Linked DNA regions of Ketobacter alkanivorans. The protein of the gene in region 1 interacts with the protein of each later gene in a pairwise test. Links are inferred from orthologs where the notes say so. Each region holds a gene or a part of one and is shown on either strand. Other genes may lie near its edges. The genes, in order: accC and cysM.

Region 1 (3,245 bases):
GTGCCGCAGTGGGGGCACTTGGTGAGCAGATTTTCAGACATGGCCCTGATCGAGATCCCTGATTGGTTATTCTTTTGATTTTACACAGTTTAGCGTCTGGCGCTGTGATGTGTTGATAATTTTAGCGCGCTTTTACACCGGTCAGGCGTACCCAGTCGCCGTCGATGGCCGCTGGATCCATGTTGAACCATTGGCTGTAGGTGTCGCTGACGTCGTTTGCCTGATCCTTGAGGATGCCGGATAGGATGATGTTGCCTGCATCGAGGGTGTGCCCCGCCAGTCGTTCCGAGAGGCTCATCAGTGGCCCTGCCAGAATATTGGCCAGCATGATGTTGGCTTGAATGGCGGGCATGGTGTCTGGGGCGAATACCTGTATTTTGTCGGTAACGTTATTGCGCTGGGCGTTGTCCTGGGTGGCGATGAGTGCCTGCGGATCGTTGTCGACGCAGTACACGGTTTTGGCCCCCAGTAGTGCAGCGGCGATGGCGAGGATGCCGGAACCGCAGCCATAGTCCACCACAATTTTGCCAGCCACGTCTGCACTGTCCAGCCAGCGCAGGCATAGGGCGGTGGTTTCGTGGGTGCCGGTGCCAAAGGCGAGGCCAGGATCCAGCATCATGTTGACGGCGTTTTGGTCTGGTGGTGTTTTCCAGCTGGGGCAGACCCAGAGGCGTTGGCCGAAGGCGATGGGCTCAAAGCTGTCCATCCATTCGCGTACCCAGTCTTTGTCTTCCAGGGCTTCTACTTTGATGGGTAGCTCTGCGCCCAATTCGTTGCGCAGTGCCAGGCAGATCAGGTCGATGTCGGCGTCTGCTTCGAACAAGCCGGTGAGGGTGGTGTCGTCCCAAATCGGGGTGGTGCCCAGGGGTGGTTCCAGCAGGGGCTGGTCTTTGCTGTCTTCCAGTGTGACCGATACCGCGCCCAGCCCCATCAGTAGATCTTCGATGGCGGGGGATCGGCTTCCGGTGGTTTGCAGTTTGACTTGAATCCAGGGCATTGGGGCGCTTCTTTACTGATAAGTGAGGCGCGGCAGGCGTGCCACGCGCAAAAGCACAGTTTACCTGAAGTTGGTGCGGTTTCAGAAACGGTGTTTTGCGCGCGGCGTTTTTCTGCGGTTGGGCGGGTTAGTGCATGCCCAGTATTTTCTCCAGATAGTGGATGTCTACGCCACCTTTGTTGAAGCCGCTGTCCTGCATGATCACTTCTTGATGCAGGGGGATGTTGGTCTGGATGCCTTCCACCAGAATTTCATCCAGGGCATTGCGCATGCGTTGCAGGGCAATGTCGCGGTTTTCGCCATAGGTGATCAATTTGCCGATCAGGGAGTCGTAATTGGGCGGCACTTTGTACCCAGAGTAGATGTGGGTATCCATGCGTACGCCATTGCCGCCCGGCGCGTGCCAGTGGGTAATGGTGCCAGGGCTGGGGATGAAGGTCTTGGGGTTTTCGGCGTTAATGCGACACTCGATGGAGTGGCCGACAATTTTAACGTCTTCCTGTTTGATGCTGAGCTTTTCCCCGGCTGCGATGCGCAGCTGTTCTTTGATGATGTCGACACCGGTGACCATTTCGGTAACCGGGTGTTCTACCTGAACCCGGGTGTTCATTTCTATGAAGTAGAACGCTTCGTTCTCGTACAGGAATTCGAAGGTGCCAGCGCCTCGGTAGTTGATGTCGATGCAAGCCTGGCGACAGCGCTCGCCCACTTCTTTGCGCAGCGCTTCCGGGATACCGGGTGCGGGCGCTTCTTCTACCACTTTTTGATGGCGACGCTGCAGGGAACAGTCGCGGTCGCCCAGGTAGATGGCGTTGCCCTGGCCGTCAGACAGCACCTGGATTTCTACGTGGCGCGGGGTCGTGAGGAATTTTTCCATGTAGACGGTGCCATCGCCAAACGCGGCACTGGCTTCGGCCTGGGTCAGCGCGACGGATTTGATCAGGTCTTTCTCGCTGTGCACCACGCGCATGCCGCGACCACCGCCGCCGGAGGCCGCTTTGATGATCACGGGAAAGCCGATTTCGCGGCCCATTTTCAGGATGGCGTTGTTATCGTCAGTCAGGGGGCCATCGGAACCGGGTACGCAGGGTACGCCGGCTTTTTTCATGGCTTCAATGGCGGACACTTTGTTGCCCATGAGGCGAATGGTGTCTGCATCGGGGCCGATGAAGATGAAGCCGCTGTCGGTAACCCGTTCGGCGAAGTCAGCGTTTTCTGCCAGAAAGCCGTAACCGGGATGGATGGCGGTGGCTCCGCTGATTTCGGCGGCCGCGATAATGGACGGTATGTTGAGGTAGCTTTCGGATGCCTTGGCGGGGCCGATACAAACTGCTTCATCCGCCAGTCGAATGTGCATCAGTTCTTTGTCGGCAGTGGAGTACACCGCCACGGTGGGGATGCCGAGCTCCTTACAAGCGCGCAACACCCGCAGAGCGATTTCGCCGCGGTTGGCGATAAGCACTTTTTCCAGCATGGTGTTGGCCTTTTAGTTGATGACGAAGAGAGGTTGGTCGAATTCAACCGGCTCGGCGTTGTCCACCAGAATCGCTACCACGGTTCCGGATTTGTCTGCTTCGATCTGGTTCATCATTTTCATGGCTTCGACGATGCACAGGGTGTCGCCTGCTTTTACGCTTTGGCCCACTTCTACAAACGGTTTGGATTCCGGCGAGGAGGAGCGATAGAAGGTGCCCACCATGGGCGATTTCACTTTGTGGCCATCGGGCTCGTTGCTGGCTGGGGCGGCAGCCGGGGCTGCTGCTGTTGCAGCGGGAGCAGGGGCGGCAACGGGTGCGGCCGGTGGTGGCGCGTAGTATTGTGGTGCTGCACCGCGGTTGGCGTTGCGGCTGATGCGCACGGATTCTTCACCTTCTTTTATTTCGATTTCGTCGATGCCGGATTCTTCCAGTAGCTCGATTAGTTTTTTTACTTTGCGAATATCCATGTGAAATTCTCTTTATTATGTTGTGAAACGGCGTTGGTCTAATCGTTTATTGTTTGGCCAGCTGTTGAGATGCGGCCAGCATAGCCAGTTCGTAGCCTTGTGGGCCCAAACCGGCGATCACGCCCACGGCGATGTCCGACAGATATGAGTGCTGGCGGAATTCTTCGCGGGCGTGAACATTGGAAAGGTGTACTTCGATAAACGGGATTTTGACTCCCAGCAGGGCGTCACGCAGGGCAATGCTGGTGTGGGTCAGCGCACCGGGGTTGATGATGATGAAATCGGTGCCGTCGGTCATGGCGG
Region 2 (3,218 bases), 2.5 Mb from region 1 along the record:
TTTTGTTGCAGCTCTTGCTGGCCTTCCAGAATCGACGAGCCCAGCTGGTTCAGTGCGGTTTGCAGTTCGCGCAGCTCGCCGTAGGCGTCCTCCTCAAGTCGTACCTCCAGATCGCCTTCGCTCATGTCTTCAAGCGCTTTTTTGATCCCGTCGACCACATCGCCGATGCTGTTGGAGAAGCGCAGAGAAATCACCGTGTTGATGGCCAGCGCCAACACAATCAAAAAGGTGGTGTAGAGCAGGCTGCGATATTTGGCGATGATCAGGTTGGAGCGGTCAATTTCCACTTCCAGCCAGCCCGCGTTAGCGTCTCCGCCTGCCAGTGGATGATACGACGACGCAGGGTAGATAGGGTGTATCACCCGTAGGGTGGAATCCGTCAGGCGGCCTGTGGCGGTTGTTGTGTCTGGAGCGGGTAGCAGGCTCACGCCCTCTGCGAGGGGGCGCATCTTCGGCCCGGCGCGGGTGATAAGGGTGCCATCCACCTCATGAATGGCAACAGAGCGAACATTGTCCTCTTCCAGAATTCGCTGGGCATAGAAGGGCACCGTATGGCCCTGACGCTGAGTCATGCTTTCGAAGATGCCGTGGGCAAAGGCTGCGGAAATCATCTCCCCCTGCTCCAGCAGGGATTCATCCAGCTCTTTGAAGCGTTGGGCGGTAAACAGGGTGGCCAGTATCAGTCCGATCACCAAGACAGGGATGGAACTGATCAATAGGGCTCGAGACCGCAAACCCAGGCCTTTCAAGAGGTTAAAGTGTTGTTTCAGTTTCACGTGTTATGACCGATGGCTTTTTAAACAGTATATGCCATCTTCTCCTTATCCCTAATTCCAATGATGTCTTGCCTGCCGTGGACTGCGGCATAAATTGGCGGTAATGATAGGCGCTTACCCCCCGTGCAGGGTACAATAGGCCCCCGTTTGAGCAAACAATTAATCAGAACAATGCATTATCCCACGATCGAAGACTTTGTAGGTAATACTCCCTTGGTGAGGTTACAGCGTTTACCTGGGAACACCAGCAACACCATTCTGGTCAAGCTGGAGGGTAATAACCCTGCCGGATCGGTTAAAGATCGACCAGCTCTCAGCATGATTCAGCACGCTGAGATGCGTGGCCTCATCAAGCCCGGGGACACTCTGATTGAAGCCACCAGCGGCAACACAGGTATCGCCTTGGCCATGGCGGCGGCGATTAAAGGTTACAAAATGGTGTTGATCATGCCCGATAACATGAGTGCCGAGCGTCGGGCAGCCATGAGCGCTTACGGTGCCGAGTTGATACTGGTAACCAAACAGCAGAGCATGGAAGGTGCGCGGGATCTGGCCGAGCAGATGCAGCAGGAAGGTAAAGGCGTGGTGCTGGATCAATTCTCCAATCAGGACAACCCCCTGGCACACTACCAGAGCACCGGCCCTGAAATATGGCGAGACACCGCAGGTACAGTCACTCACTTCGTAAGCTCCATGGGCACCACTGGCACGATTATGGGTACTTCCCGCTTTCTGAAAGAGCAAAAACCTGATATTCAGATCGTAGGTCTGCAGCCGCAGGAGGGTGCGGCCATTCCTGGTATTCGCCGTTGGCCCGAGGAATATCTCCCTAAAATCTTTGACGCTTCTCGCGTGGACACGGTCCTGGATATCGCACAGCAAGATGCAGAGGTGACCATGCGTCGTCTGGCCAGCGAAGAAGGCATCTTTTGTGGTGTTTCTTCCGGCGGTGCCGTTGCAGGAGCGTTGCAATTATCGCAGCAGGTAGAGAACGCCGTGATCGTAGCGATCATTTGTGATCGCGGCGACCGCTATCTGTCCACTGGCGTCTTCGACCCGGCCTGATCATGAATGTACTCGTATTTGACATAGAAACCGTCCCCGACGTTGCCGGTGGCCGCCGTCTGTTTGGTCTGGAAGGGCTGGATGATAACGCTGCCGCTGAAGCCATGTTTAATTTGCGCAGGCAAGAAACCGGCAATGATTTTCTGCGCCACCATCTGCAGAGAATCGTTGCCATATCCGCCGTATTTCGTTCCCGTGATCAGATCGCTGTGTGGACGCTGGGGGATGAGCAGGCGGATGAAAAAACCATTCTTGAAAAGTTCTTCCACCTGATCGAACGTTATTCGCCTACGTTGGTGAGCTGGAACGGTTCAGGCTTTGATCTACCGGTGCTGCATTACCGTGCTTTGGTGCATGGAGTGGCCAGCCCTCGATACTGGGATCAGGGTCATGATGACAAGAACTTCAAATGGAATAACTATCTTAGCCGCTATCATGATCGCCACACAGACCTCATGGATTTGATGGCACTCTATAATAACCGGGCGTTTGTGCCTTTGGATCAGATGGCGGCCTTGCTGGGGTTCCCAGGCAAGATGGGGATGAGCGGCGCCAAGGTGTGGGATGCGTTCCAGCAGGGTGATATCAAAGGCATTCGCGACTACTGTGAAACGGATGTATTGAATACATGGCTGGTTTATCTGCGCTTTCAATTGATACGTGGCGTTATCATGGACGATGGCTATCAAGCTGAGTTGAACATGGTGAAAGACTACTTGCGGCGAGAAGCGCGTCCGCATTTCACAGAATTTTTACAGCACTGGGAAGGCGTAACGGCCGAATCCAGTGAACAATCGTCTGCAGTAAAAGAAGGTTAAGCAGTACATGGCCAGAAGAAGACGCAAGCAAACCCTGCCGGCTGATCCGGTGGAATTACAGATAACTGCGCTGAGCCATGATGGTCGTGGTATTGGTCGTATAAAAGGAAAAACCGTATTCGTTGACAGTGCCTTGCCCAGTGAGACGGTTAAATTTGTTTATACACAGAAACGTGGCAAATTTGATGAAGGCCGCACTGTGGAAGTGCTGCAGCCCAGTGTAGAGCGAGTTCAACCCCAGTGTGCTCAGGCCCATCTCTGTGGTGGTTGCAGTTTGCAACATATGGAACCACAAGCGCAGATTGCAATGAAGCAGGGCGTGTTAATGGAGCAGTTGCAGCATTTCGGTGAGCTGCAGCCCGAGGAAGTGCTGGCTCCGTTGACCGGCCCGATATATGGCTATCGTCGCAAGGCCCGCTTGGGTGTTAAGTACGTAGCCAAAAAAGAGTCGGTGCTGGTGGGGTTTCGAGAGAAACGCAACAGCTTCCTGGCTGAGATTGATCAATGTCATGTTTTGGCCGAGGAAGTAGGCCTAAAGTTTCCAGAGCTGAAGCAGCTG

What was found.
Region 2: the proteins of accC (region 1) and cysM interact in binary tests that used the Escherichia coli proteins (3 or more experiments, as listed by UniProt). The link is inferred for Ketobacter alkanivorans from one-to-one orthologs.

The regions. Positions count from the first base shown.
Region 1 is NZ_CP022684.1:3,625,246-3,628,490, forward strand. The notes cover bases 299-3,217. They hold accC (acetyl-CoA carboxylase biotin carboxylase subunit), read right to left. Parts: upstream 2,472-3,217; coding sequence 1,125-2,471; downstream 299-1,124. Other genes in these bases: prmA (50S ribosomal protein L11 methyltransferase), read right to left, coding at 299-997; accB (acetyl-CoA carboxylase biotin carboxyl carrier protein), read right to left, coding at 2,484-2,942; aroQ (type II 3-dehydroquinate dehydratase), read right to left, coding at 2,989-3,217. In the rest of the region: Kalk_RS15445 (DUF3426 domain-containing protein), read right to left, coding at 1-41; more of prmA, read right to left, coding at 122-298; more of aroQ, read right to left, coding at 3,218-3,245. UniProt on the Escherichia coli protein: This protein is a component of the acetyl coenzyme A carboxylase complex; first, biotin carboxylase catalyzes the carboxylation of the carrier protein and then the transcarboxylase transfers the carboxyl group to form malonyl-CoA.
Region 2 is NZ_CP022684.1:1,138,437-1,141,654, reverse strand. Bases 3-2,894 are described here. They hold cysM (cysteine synthase CysM), read left to right. Parts: upstream 3-947; coding sequence 948-1,841; downstream 1,842-2,894. Other genes in these bases: rlmD (23S rRNA (uracil(1939)-C(5))-methyltransferase RlmD), read left to right, coding at 2,667-2,894; Kalk_RS04805 (3'-5' exonuclease), read left to right, coding at 1,844-2,659; Kalk_RS04815 (response regulator), read right to left, coding at 3-776. In the rest of the region: more of Kalk_RS04815, read right to left, coding at 1-2; more of rlmD, read left to right, coding at 2,895-3,218. UniProt on the Escherichia coli protein: Two cysteine synthase enzymes are found. Both catalyze the same reaction. Cysteine synthase B can also use thiosulfate in place of sulfide to give cysteine thiosulfonate as a product.